Linked DNA regions of Marinomonas mediterranea MMB-1. The protein of the gene in region 2 interacts with the protein of the main gene of each other region in a pairwise test. Links are inferred from orthologs where the notes say so. Each region holds a gene or a part of one and is shown on either strand. Other genes may lie near its edges.

The links.
Region 1: the proteins of secB (region 2) and secA interact in binary tests that used the Escherichia coli proteins (3 or more experiments, as listed by UniProt). The link is inferred for Marinomonas mediterranea MMB-1 from one-to-one orthologs.

What each region holds. Positions count from the first base shown.
Region 1 is NC_015276.1:2,775,873-2,782,423, forward strand. The notes cover bases 1,150-4,363. They hold secA (preprotein translocase subunit SecA), read right to left. Parts: upstream 4,050-4,363; coding sequence 1,350-4,049; downstream 1,150-1,349. Other genes in these bases: argJ (bifunctional glutamate N-acetyltransferase/amino-acid acetyltransferase ArgJ), read right to left, coding at 1,150-1,339; lpxC (UDP-3-O-acyl-N-acetylglucosamine deacetylase), read right to left, coding at 4,201-4,363. Outside these bases: 8-oxo-dGTP diphosphatase MutT, read right to left, coding at 1-122; more of argJ, read right to left, coding at 119-1,149; more of lpxC, read right to left, coding at 4,364-5,115; cell division protein FtsZ, read right to left, coding at 5,221-6,462; cell division protein FtsA, read right to left, coding at 6,506-6,551. UniProt on the Escherichia coli protein: Required for protein export, interacts with the SecYEG preprotein conducting channel.
Region 2 is NC_015276.1:3,903,156-3,909,206, forward strand. What follows is about bases 1,636-4,349. They hold secB (protein-export chaperone SecB), read left to right. Parts: upstream 1,636-2,611; coding sequence 2,612-3,088; downstream 3,089-4,349. Other genes in these bases: MARME_RS17820 (rhodanese-like domain-containing protein), read left to right, coding at 1,877-2,293; grxC (glutaredoxin 3), read left to right, coding at 2,309-2,563; MARME_RS17835 (hypothetical protein), read left to right, coding at 3,394-4,349. Outside these bases: MARME_RS17810 (DUF1338 domain-containing protein), read left to right, coding at 1-703; MARME_RS17815 (hypothetical protein), read right to left, coding at 751-1,419; more of MARME_RS17835, read left to right, coding at 4,350-5,052; MARME_RS17840 (penicillin-binding protein activator LpoB), read left to right, coding at 5,125-5,724; MARME_RS17845 (LPP20 family lipoprotein), read left to right, coding at 5,724-6,051. UniProt on the Escherichia coli protein: One of the proteins required for the normal export of some preproteins out of the cell cytoplasm. It is a molecular chaperone that binds to a subset of precursor proteins, maintaining them in a translocation-competent state.

The DNA.
Region 1 (6,551 bases), 1.1 Mb from region 2 along the record:
GCTTCGCATTTGCCTCCAGGAAACTCCCACAACCCTCCTTGATGCTGCGCTTCGTCTCTGAATGCCAGAAAAATACGATCTCCTCGCTTAATAATACCTGCAGAAACCTCTACTTGCTTCACGTTCTGTATTCCGCATTGATCGTAACGTACTCATGAGACAAATCGGTCGTCCAAACGGTATCTTTACATTCACCAACACCCAAATCGATTACAATTGTAATCTCTTCTGGATTCATGGCCGCTTGACCTAACTCTTCCGTGTAGCCATCAGATCGACCACCTTCAGAAACAATTAAGCATCCGTTAAGTGAAATATTCACACGATCAACATCTAAATCAGCAATAGGCGCACGACCAACGACAGCAAGGATACGCCCCCAATTCGGATCAGAAGCAAATAACGCCGTTTTAACAAGGGGAGAATGGGCAATTTCAAAGCCAACTAAAGCAGCGTCTTCTTGTGATTTTGCCCCAACCACCTGAACCGTCACAAACTTTGTCGCACCTTCACCATCTCGAACGATAGCATGAGCAAGCTCCTGCATTACCTCAGTAAAAGCTTGCTCAAAAGCCAGACCCAATTCCGTTTGAATATTCGTTATTTTTTCATTGCCCGCTGCACCAGTAGCCACCGCAATACACGAATCATTTGTAGAGGTATCGCTGTCTATAGTAATGCGATTAAAGCTTTTATCTGTCGTTTTTTTCAGAAGGTCTTGCAAAACATTCTGATCAATTGAAATATCAGTAAAAACATAGCCCAACATAGTGGCCATGTTAGGACGAATCATACCCGCCCCTTTTGAGATCCCACCGACAGTATAATGTTTTCCGTTAACTTCAAATTGACGGTACGCGCCTTTAGGTCGCGTATCTGTCGTCATAATACCTTCACCGGCATCCTGCCAATTACCGTAATCCAATGATGCCAACGCATTAGGTAGCACATCGACAATTTTATCTGTTGGCAACGGCTCTCCTATCACACCTGTCGAAAACGGCAGTACCTCAGAGACCTTACACCCAACAATAGATGCCAATGATTCACAGGTTGATAACGCACCTTGATAACCTCGCTTCCCCGTTCCAGCATTGGCATTTCCAGTATTAATAACCAGATACCTCGGAACGGATTGCAACAAGTGCTCACGACACAAACGAACTGGCGCTGCGCAAAAAGCATTTTGCGTAAAAACGCCTGCTACGCTCGCCCCTTTATCAATCTCAAAAACAACAAGATCTTTACGAGACGCTTTTTTTATCCCTGCTTCAACGACAGCGAAACGCACACCACTGATATTCGGAATAGCGGGAAAAGAACCCAAACCTACAGCCATATTTCCCTCCTTATACCAAACGTCCGTGACATTGCTTATATTTCTTTCCTGAGCCACATGGGCAAGACTCATTTCTGCCAACTTTCGGAACTTCAGACTGTTGCTCTGAAGCGGAAGAAGCACCTTCTCCAAAAGCCGCCGCTTGCTGGTGCTGAGCGCTCATTTTTAACGGCTCTTCTTGCTGCTGCCTAGCCTCTTCTATTTTTTGCGCCTCTTCTGGAGACTGCACTCGCACGCGAGCAGTAATCTGAACAACTTCGTATTTAATTTGTTCTAATAAATTCTGGAACAACTCAAATGATTCACGCTTATATTCTTGTTTAGGGTTTTTCTGAGCATAACCGCGAAGATGAATACCTTGGCGCAACATATCCATTGTTTGGAGGTGTTCTTTCCACAATGTATCGAGTACTTGCAACAAGACCTGCTTCTCAAATGCTCTAATTGAATCAGAACCTGCAACCTCTTCTTTCGCCTTATAATCCTCTATAAAACCATCAAGAATTCTTTGACGCAAAGGCTCTTCATAAAGCTTCTTATCGGCTTCCACCCAAGCTTTAATTGCAAGCTCAAGTCCAAACTCGTTTTTGATCTTTTCTTCTAAACCGTCCAGGTCCCATTGATCAAACATGCTTTGAGGCGGAATAAACTCATCGATAACCCCAGCCACCACTTCTTCACGCATAGATTCAATTGCACCTGACAAATCATCAGATGACATCATGTCATAACGCTGAGTGTAAATTACTTGACGCTGATCGTTAGCAACATCATCGTACTCAAGAAGCTGCTTACGAATATCAAAGTTTCTTCCTTCCACTTTACGCTGAGCTTTCTCAATGGCATTAGAGACCATTTTGTGCTCTATCGCCTCGCCCTTTTCCATACCCAGTGCCTGCATCATTTTCTTAATACGATCAGACATAAAGATACGCATCAGGTTATCTTCAAGCGACAAATAGAAGCGAGATGAACCGACATCACCCTGACGACCCGCTCGACCACGAAGCTGATTATCAATACGACGAGACTCGTGGCGCTCTGTACCAATAATATGTAGCCCACCTGCAGCCAATACCGCCTGATGTCTAGACTCCCAATCAGACTTAACAGCCTCAATTTGCGCCTCTGTTGCGTCCGCACCAAGTTCCGCCAACTCCGTCTGTAGGTTGCCGCCCAAAACGATGTCAGTACCACGACCCGCCATGTTTGTCGCAATTGTCACCGCGCCGGAACGACCTGCACCTGCAACGATTTCAGCCTCACGTTCATGGTGTTTAGCATTTAATACATTGTGCTCAATACCTACTTTATTTAGGTATCCAGAAAGCAGCTCAGAGTAGTCAATAGAAGCAGTACCGACCAATACTGGTCGCCCTTCTTTTACAACGACCTCAATATCTTTAACGATGGCCTCGAACTTCTCTTGGGTCGACATATAGATCAAGTCATTGTGATCTTTACGTTGAACCACTTTGTTCGTCGGAATAACCACAACAGTCAGCCCGTAAATTTGCTGAAACTCATAAGCTTCTGTATCTGCCGTCCCAGTCATGCCAGACAATTTTTCATAAAGCCTGAAATAGTTCTGAAATGTTGTCGAAGCCAGTGTTTGACTCTCTGCCTGGATAGCGACACCTTCTTTTGCCTCGACAGCCTGATGTATACCTTCAGACCAACGACGACCAGCCATAGTTCGACCCGTATGCTCATCCACGATAACGACTTGACCACCTTGAACAACATAGTCAACGTTCTTTTTGAAAATAACATGAGCTCGCATAGAAGCATGCACGTGATGCAGCAGCGCCAAATTAGATGCAGAATACAAACTATCGCCTTCCTGCAGCATTTCTTGCTCTACCAACCAAGCCTCTACAAACTGATGCCCGTCTTCGGTAAGCTCGATATTTTTCTGAGCTTCATCATAGGTGTAGTGACCCGTTTCATCACCCTCTTCCTCTTGCTTAACAAGCAATGGAATAAGCTGATTAATCTTTTTATATTGCTCAGAACTGTCTTCTACAGCTCCAGAGATAATAAGTGGCGTTCTTGCCTCATCGATTAGGATAGAGTCAACTTCATCAACCACAGCAAAATGAAGATCACGCTGAACGCGGTCCTCCATTCTAAAGATCATATTGTCGCGCAAGTAGTCAAAGCCAAACTCATTATTTGTGCCATAGGTAATATCGCTCAAATAAGCCGCTCGCTTTTCTTCCTTCTCTTGCCCAGCATAGACAACACCGACACTTAGATCGAGAAATTCGTACAGTGGGCGCATCCAGTTAGCATCACGCTTTGCTAGATAATCATTGACTGTAACGACATGAACACCTTTCGAAGTCAATGCATTAAGGTATACAGCCAAAGTAGCAACAAGTGTTTTACCTTCACCCGTGCGCATTTCTGCTATTGAGCCATTATTGAGAACCATTGCCCCAATCAGCTGAACATCAAAATGTCGCATACCCATGATTCGCTTACTCGCTTCGCGAACGGTTGCGAAAGCCTCAGGAAGCAGGGAGCCCAAGGTCTCGCCTTTCTCTAAGCGCGACCTAAAGTCGGATGTTTGCGCCATTAACTCATCATCACTAAAAGCAGAGTAGCGCTCTTCTAGCTGATTGATCTGATTAACAACTTTTCTGTATTTTTTAACTTCTCGGTCATTCTTTGTACCGATAACTTTCTTAATGACTGTTCCTAGCATCTTATTTCAACGTCGCTAAATTTATAGTGGTTAGAGTTTAACATGGTAATGTGGGGCAAAACATGAAATAACAAGCATATATACACAAAAAAGCCAGACATTTGTCTGGCTTTTTTGTGTATAAACAACTAAATGCTTAATTTACAATCAGTTAATTCGCAGCAACAGGCTCTACAAATGAAATGGGCATCACTTGAGCCTCATCTTCAAATGAAACATATTCCCACGCATCCTGACGCTCAAGCAAAGCTAGCAGTAGCTTATTATTTAGAGCATGCCCTGATTTATGAGCCTTATACTCACCAATCAAACTATGTCCTAGTAGATATAAATCGCCAATCGCATCCAAAACCTTATGGCGCACTAGCTCATCTCTATAACGCAATCCTTCGTCATTCAGAACTTTAAAGTCATCAAGAACAATGGCGTTATCCATATTAGCGCCACGAGCCAAATCATTGTTTTTGAAGTACTCAAGATCTTTCATAAACCCGAACGTACGAGCACGACTGATTTCTTTCACAAAAGTCGTTGTAGAGAAATCAATCGAGGTATTCTGAACATCTTCACCAATAGCAGGATGATCAAAATCGATCGTAAAAGTCAGCCTAAAGCCAGAATGAGGCTCAAGGATGGCATATTTATCCCCTTCCTCTACTCGAATCGGCTTGGTGATACGAATAAACTTTTTCGGTGCGCTTTGCTCTTCAAGACCAGCAGATTGCAGCAAGAACACGAATGGACTAGCACTTCCGTCCATTAGAGGAATCTCACTTGCACTCACCTCAACATAAGCATTGTCTACACCTAATCCCGCCATCGCAGACATTAGGTGCTCTACCGTACTTACTTTAACGTCGTCAGAGCACAACGCTGTCGCAAAATTTGTCGACCCAACAGCACGCGCATCGCCAACTATTTCTACCGGTGGCTCAAGATCAGTCCGAACAAACACAATACCAGTATTGACTGGCGCTGGTTTGAGCGTCAAATACACTTTTTCACCAGAGTGCAAGCCAACCCCAGTAGCGCGGATAATATTTTTCAGTGTGCGCTGACGTACCATTATTTTCCTACAATTTCATTACAGATAGTTAATTAATGAGAATGTTATCAACTAACTAAAATTTATACAATTCAAAGATGATTAATTACGTATTTTTTACGCAAATCAATCAGCCTGACGACGCAAAAACGCTGGGATATCCAAATACGATAATTGATCATCTGCCCCTTTAGAGGACTCTAAACTCTTATCGTTTGCCTTAACCTGCGACTCCTCAGAAGAAACGTCATCCTTCTGAACAGCAGAAGACGTTACAACTGGCTTAGCCACCGCTTCTACAGCTGGCTTTGATGCGTTAGATGCAGAAGGCGCAGACTGAGTTACTGAAGGCTTTACCGCAGACACATCACCCACTGCGGATTTCATCTCAACATTAGCACTTTGCCCTTCTAGCCCCGTAGCAACTACCGTGACCCGCATTTCATCTTCTACAGTCGGATCAATTGCACAACCAATAACAACCGTTGCATCTTCTGACGCATACTCCTCAATGATCCCACCAACTTCGGTAAACTCAGACAAGCCCACCTCTTCGTTTGCCGTGATATTAACTAATACGCCACGAGCACCTTTAAGATTAATATCTTCAAGCAAAGGGTTGTGTATTGCCGCTTCCGCAGCAACACGCGCACGATCTTCTCCGATGGCAGACCCCGTTCCCATCATTGCCATCCCCATTTCCGACATCACTGTTTTAACATCGGCGAAATCGACGTTTATCAAACCAGGTCTCATTATAAGGTCGGTAATACCCTGAACAGCATTGAACAAAACATTATTCGCTTCACCAAACGCTTTAAGTAATGAAATATTCTTACCTAAAACAGGCAGCAGCCTCTCATTCGGAACGGTTATAAGCGAGTCAACATTCTCACGTAGCTCTTGAAGCCCCGCATCTGCAACCTTAGCTCTGCGACGCCCTTCAAATGGAAACGGCTTCGTCACAACGGCAACAGTCAAAATCCCCAATTCTCGTGCAACTTGAGCAATGACAGGTGCAGCTCCCGTTCCGGTGCCACCACCCATACCAGCCGTAATAAATACCATATCTGCACCCGTTAGAAGCTGAGTAATTTTCTCTTGATCTTCTAATGCAGAATCACGGCCAACGGAAGGGTTCGCTCCCGCACCAAGCCCCTTTGTCACCGTGGTACCAAGCTGCAATGTAATTCCAGAATCCAGCCCCATCAGAGCCTTAGAATCCGTATTAGCGCAGATAAACTCTACGCCCTCAAGCTGGTTTTCCAACATATGACGCACGGCATTGCCACCGCCACCACCAACTCCAACAACCTTGATTACAGCGTTGTCGGATAAATTTTCATCTGCTAAATCAAACACATTCATGGGCGACGCGCTCCTAAAAATCTGCTGTCAAAAATGACAATCATTAAATATAACTTTGAAACCAATCTTTTACTTTATGCCAAGCTTTC
Region 2 (6,051 bases):
GGTATTAAACGATCACGTTGCTTTTAGAACCTTTAACAATTCCCCTATCGAGCTTGAAAAACTTGAGCCTCAGTTGTCCGCACTTGGCTATAAAGCATACGGTGCTTTTCGATTTGAAAACAAACACCTGAAAGCTCGATGCTATAAGCATGAATCCGATACGCTGGCGCCTAAAATCTTTTTGTCGGAACTGATCACCGAAGAGTTACCCGCCGTTTGCCAAGAAATTATCACGAAGCTCACCGAGCAAATCGCACTTAACGCGGTTCAATCTCCTGATATTTTTTGGGCTGGAACGCTATGGGATAAAATATCAGAAGAAGACTACCTCACACTGGCAGAGCATTCTGAATACGCCGCGTGGCTATCGACAATGGGGCTTCAAGCAAACCATTTTACCGTGAGCATCAATCACCTTAAAAAATTCCCGACGATAGAAGAGGTTAATTCGTTGCTACAGAACGAAGGGTATACCCTAAACAGCGTTGGCGGAATCGTAAAAGGGTCACCGCAACTGTATTTAGAGCAATCATCGACCATGGCAGATAAAGTAGAAGTCACATTTGCAAACGATATAAAGCGCACCATCCCAAGCTGCTTCTACGAGTTTGCTAAACGCCACAAACAGCCCGATGGCGTGCTATTTGATAGCTTTATCGAAGGTAACGCAGATAAAATTTTCGACTCAACAAACGCCCAATAAACAAACGCCCAATAAATCGCCTACATTTGGCGCTACTTACGATAGCGTCATTTGATATTTACATCGACGGATAAGAGCAGTGACAGTGCTTTTTGGGCCGTGACGGCGTTCCCATAGTAGAAAAGGTTTGTAATAAACGGCGTGGACGGCATGGCAAGAGACACGTCTGCTGTCTGCTGTCCTTCTAAATAGAGTGGCCCTTGTTCATTCCAAACCACACGCACCGAAAGACGTTCGCCAGCGGGCGAGCTCAATACCCACTCGCTCACATCGCCGCGCCAAACCTCGATTGGGTCTGCGCTAAAGGCCATTTGGTTCTTATCACTCGCCAGCACTAAGGTTAAGCGAATGCGATCTCCCTTCTTACCATCCGATTTGCGGTCAAGCACTCGCTTATTGAGTGACGCCAGCAACCCGTCGGCTAATTGTAAATTCGCGGCATTCTGTTGAAGAATCGCGTTTTGTCCACGTTCTGAATGGCTAACTAACGGTGCACCACGCTGTAAATCAGGAATGATGTGCGCACGCTCCCATAACGACTCTAATTTTTCCGATAGCGCGACTTGAGTTTCTTTTCGCTTCTCTTCGAAATTAGATTTATGAGCACTGGAGGAGCAAGCACTTAAAAGCAAAACAGCCAAAAAGGCAGAAATACATTTTAGCCATTGGCCTTTTGTTACGGCATTTTCATTTGCTTTTCGACCAAAACTAAACATGCTTTTCTCCATTTATACTGTGCGTAGTGAACCTATTAAGGAAGGTACGAATAAGTCTTATGAGCTTCAGTCTTATCAGAGAAACAGTCTATTAAGGCGAGAGTGAGCAGGAATGTTAATACCTTTCAATTACTCTTAACGAAGATAGGCTGTTTCTCTGAAAGACCCAAAGGGCGTGGGCTAAGCTTTCTTTAATTCTTTGTTAACTTTCTTGCCAATATGCTCAATATTGGACAGCGGCATTTGTCTCCAGACACTTGCCTCGAATAAAGAAAAGTTATCCACACGCTGAAGCCAGTGGACTTGTTCGTACCTTCCTTAACTGTCGCACTAATACGAAAAAAATGCGACCTCTTGTATAAAGGTAGCATTCCGAGTCTGTACCCGTCGGACAGCGCGTGTATAATGCTTGACAGATTTTCTTAGGCTTAAGCAAACATCACAGGCTTTTACAATTATGATTGATCAAATTCTCGAATTCTCTACCAACCATTGGGAAATGGTTGCCGTGTTTTTCTTCGTTCTCGCAGCGGTCGTATTCGTTGAGATGCGAGGCAATGCTCGTGGCATCACAACCGCCAGTTTAACCGACTTGGTAAACAACAAAAACGCGGCTGTTATCGACATCCGACCGACTAAGGAATTCAGAGCAGGCCACATCACTGGCGCTATCAATATTCCTGCTAACAAATTAAAAGATAAGAATGCAGAGCTTGAGAAACACAAATCTAACCCTATTATCCTTGTATGTAAGACAGGAATGACGGCTGGATCAAACGCGAAAGAGCTGATCAAAGCGGGATTCGAAGTCTATAAACTACAAGGCGGTATCGCCGAGTGGGAAAATGCAAATCTTCCACTTGTAAAAGCGTAACAATTAGAGGGCATTATGGCTGACGTAACCATCTATTCAAGTGACTACTGTCCGTTCTGCGTGCGCGCAAAGCAATTGCTCGACATGAAGAACGTGAGTTTTAATGAAATTAACGTGGACGGTAACCGCACGCTACGCCAAGAAATGATGGAAAAAAGCGGACGCCATACTGTACCGCAAATTTGGATCGACAATCATCACGTTGGTGGCTGCGACGAACTGTTTGCGCTCGAGCGAGAGCAAAAGTTAGATCCAATGCTTTCTGTTTAGAACTTTCTATTTAGTATAATGAAAAAATAGACAACACAAGGAACCAAAATGGCTGACGAAAATAATCAAGAAGCACAACAAGCTCAAGGCCCTGTGCTTCAAATGCAACGCGTTTTCTTAAAAGACATTTCTTTTGAATCTCCTCGCTCTCCAATGATTTTTCAGGAAGAGTGGAAGCCAGAACTTGGTTTAGAACTCAACACTAAAAGCCGTCAAGTTGGCGAAAACGTATATGAAGTTGTACTTGAAATCACTGTAAACGTTAAGAACGAAGGCGAGCCAGCTTACCTAGTTCAAGTTCAACAAGGTGGTTTGTTTACAATTTCTGGTTTGGAAGAACAACAACTGCACCATGCACTTGGTGCATTCTGTCCAGGTACCTTGTTCCCATACGCTCGTGAAAACATCGACGCTATCGTTGTAAAAGGTAGCTTCAGCCCAGTGATGCTTGCACCGATTAACTTTGACGCGCTTTACTTAGAAAGCCTTCAAAAGCAACAACCTGAAGCTGAAACAACTCAATAAGATTGAGTAATCTGTCGCTAATGTAGAAAGCATTAGGAAGACAACCCAAAAAAGAGGCATCACGCCTCTTTTTTTGTTTCTGAATTTATTTCTTGTTTAACTTCAATGTAAGCCCATCCCTAGCACAGGCCTCTGTATTCGAGTAAGCTTTCTGGAGCTTATGGAATTGGAAGGACTGCAAATTGAAGAAGAAAAAACCGTGCCCTTACTGCATGCGTATGCGCTGGATGATTCTTTATCTTGGTTGTGCTGCACTTGTTGGCGTATTATTTGTCGATCATTTTTTAGGAAAAGGAAGCTAATCAGTGCGGTTTATCGTTGTATGCCTTGTTACTCTTTTTATCAACGGCTGTGCCACTTACCGAAATGACATTGACGAAGGGCTTACCTTAGCACATGAAGGGAATTGGAAAGCCGCAGAAGAATCAATGGATAAAGCATTAGATAGCTCTCAAGACCAATTGCTCTTTTATCTAGAAAAAGGCGCATTGGCTCAATATCAAGGTGATTATCAACGCAGTAACGAGTTACTTGAAGAAGCAGAAAAAATAAGCGACACCTTTTTTTCCTCCACTTATTCGAATCGCGCTTGGGCCTTACTGACTAACCCTCGCCAAAGTGATTACCGAGGCAATGGCCTTGAACGTGTCTACATAAGCTACTTAAAATCCCTCAACTATCTTGCGCTATCTGGACAAGCGACTAACACGTCAAAAAAACAACAATTGATGGACTCGGCTTTAGTCGAAGCGCGCCGTATTGACCTTAAGCTAAATGAAATAGCCGCTCAGTCCACAAGCTATTCCGAACTCAATGCCAAAGAAGACCAAGCTTTCTACATGAAAGCGCTTGAATGGCTCGGTAATTTTTACCAAGGCGGCAGAAGCTCGGAGCAGTACGAATATCGAGAAGATGCATGGGCGCGATACCTCGAGGGCATTCAATACGAGAAAAGCAAAGAGTATGACGACGCGCGTATCAGCTATGAATCTGCCGCACAGCTTTATGAAGCTGGGTATGCTAAGCAATACGACCTAACCCCAGATGCCGCGACACGCGCGTGGCTTGATGCCATTAGAATGATGGACAAAGGCGGATGGAGTAACGCGGAGATAAACGAAGCCATCGACGTACACTTAACGCCAAGCTATAAAACCTTATTAGAAGAATATAACGAGCACGATGCCGAAATTGTCGTTTTAGAGCATCAAGGCTTTGTGCCCGCTAAAAAAGAAATGTCGCTGTTACTGTTAGCCGACCCAGCGGCTTATTCTCTCGTTTTAGAACCCCTTCATGGTGGTGGAAACACTAAAGAGAACGACGCTTTTCGCTGGTTTACCATGGTCTACTCTGATGCAACGCCACTTAGTTTGATTGCCAATTACAAGGCAGGCGGCGCTTGGCGCGCTTTTGATGGCCTTTTCAATAAACGCGTTATTCTAGGTAGACCTGTATGGAGCCAGCTCAGTGCGACAGGGTTAGAAGGCATGTTGATGAACCAGCCTTTAAGAATCACGGTACCTTTTTACCCACGATTTAGCCTAGATCAGTCGAAAACGGACGTCACCGCAGGAACTTTTACCGACAACCTATCTCTTAGAATGACCTCCTTGGCTGATATATCGCTTCAAAATCAACTGAAGACAGCGCAACGAGACATTTACGAAAGTTTAATTCGAGAACTGATTCGAGGCTGGCTAGCGTATCAGGTTCAATCCAATATAGAAGATCAGGGCGCGAGTATGCTTATCGGCTTGGTTAGCCAAGTCGCGGTATTTGCGAGTTCAGCTTCTGATACTCGAAACTGGCTGACCTTGCCCGCGCAAGTTCGTTTGACCCGTATGCCAATCGAATCAGGAAGCTATACTCCAAGCTATAGTGTGGGCAACAAAACGTTTAATATGGCCGAAACATCCATTGAAAAGGATGGTTTGGTGATATGGAATATCCGTAATCCAAATTAGTAATGAACTTTTATTTGGCTAGATTAATTTATAGCTGTACTACTTTCGACTTATTTATAGGGAGACATATCAATGTTTAAGTCGCTTTCAAGATCTATTTTTGTACTTTTTACCGTTTTAACCATTACCGCGTGTTCCAGTGGTGGCGTTAAACGAATCAGTACCGATGAAGAAGTTGCTTTGTCGGACCGCTGGAACGATACAGACTCTCGCCTTGTGGCTGAAGCCATGATGGGCGAAATGCTGACCTTCCCATGGTACCGTCAATATAAGGTCGAACACGATGGCAACCCAACGGTCATCATTCAATCGATTCGCAATAAGAGCCACGAGCACATCCCTGTCGATACTTTTATCAATGACATTAAGCGTAGCTTCCTAAAAGAAGGCAAAGTAGATTTTGTCGTCTCAGGCGAAGAACGTGAAGACATTCGTACAGAACGCGAAGACCAAGAAATGAATGCCGCAGAAGGCACCGCCGCTGAATTTGGACAAGAGCAAGGCGCTCAATTCGCGTTGTCTGGCACGATCAACTCGATTGTCGATTCCAATGGTGATCAGCGCGTTACCTTCTATCAAGTTGACTTAAAGTTGATCAACATGACCACAAACCGTGAAGTATGGAACGGACAGAAGAAAATCAAAAAATTGGCTGACAAAGGATTCTTCTAATGACTTATACAGCCACCTTGTATCATCGTAAACGACTGATTTTGGGTGTTTGTTTGTCTAGTCTGTTAACGGGTTGTATCGGTGCCAGTCACGATAATAGCTCGCAGGAAGCCGCTGCGTCTGCATTGCCCGAATGGATTTCAAACCCACCAAAAGATACACGTTATCTGTATGGTGTTGGCTCTTACAGCAAGATCGACGATCTTGCTGAGGCCTTTAAGCAAGCTGAACAGAATGGCAACGCACAAATTGCTCAGCAGCTTAGAACACAAGTGTCTCAGGTCAATACTCAGGACATACAGGTCACCAAGTCGACGGGGCAACAGG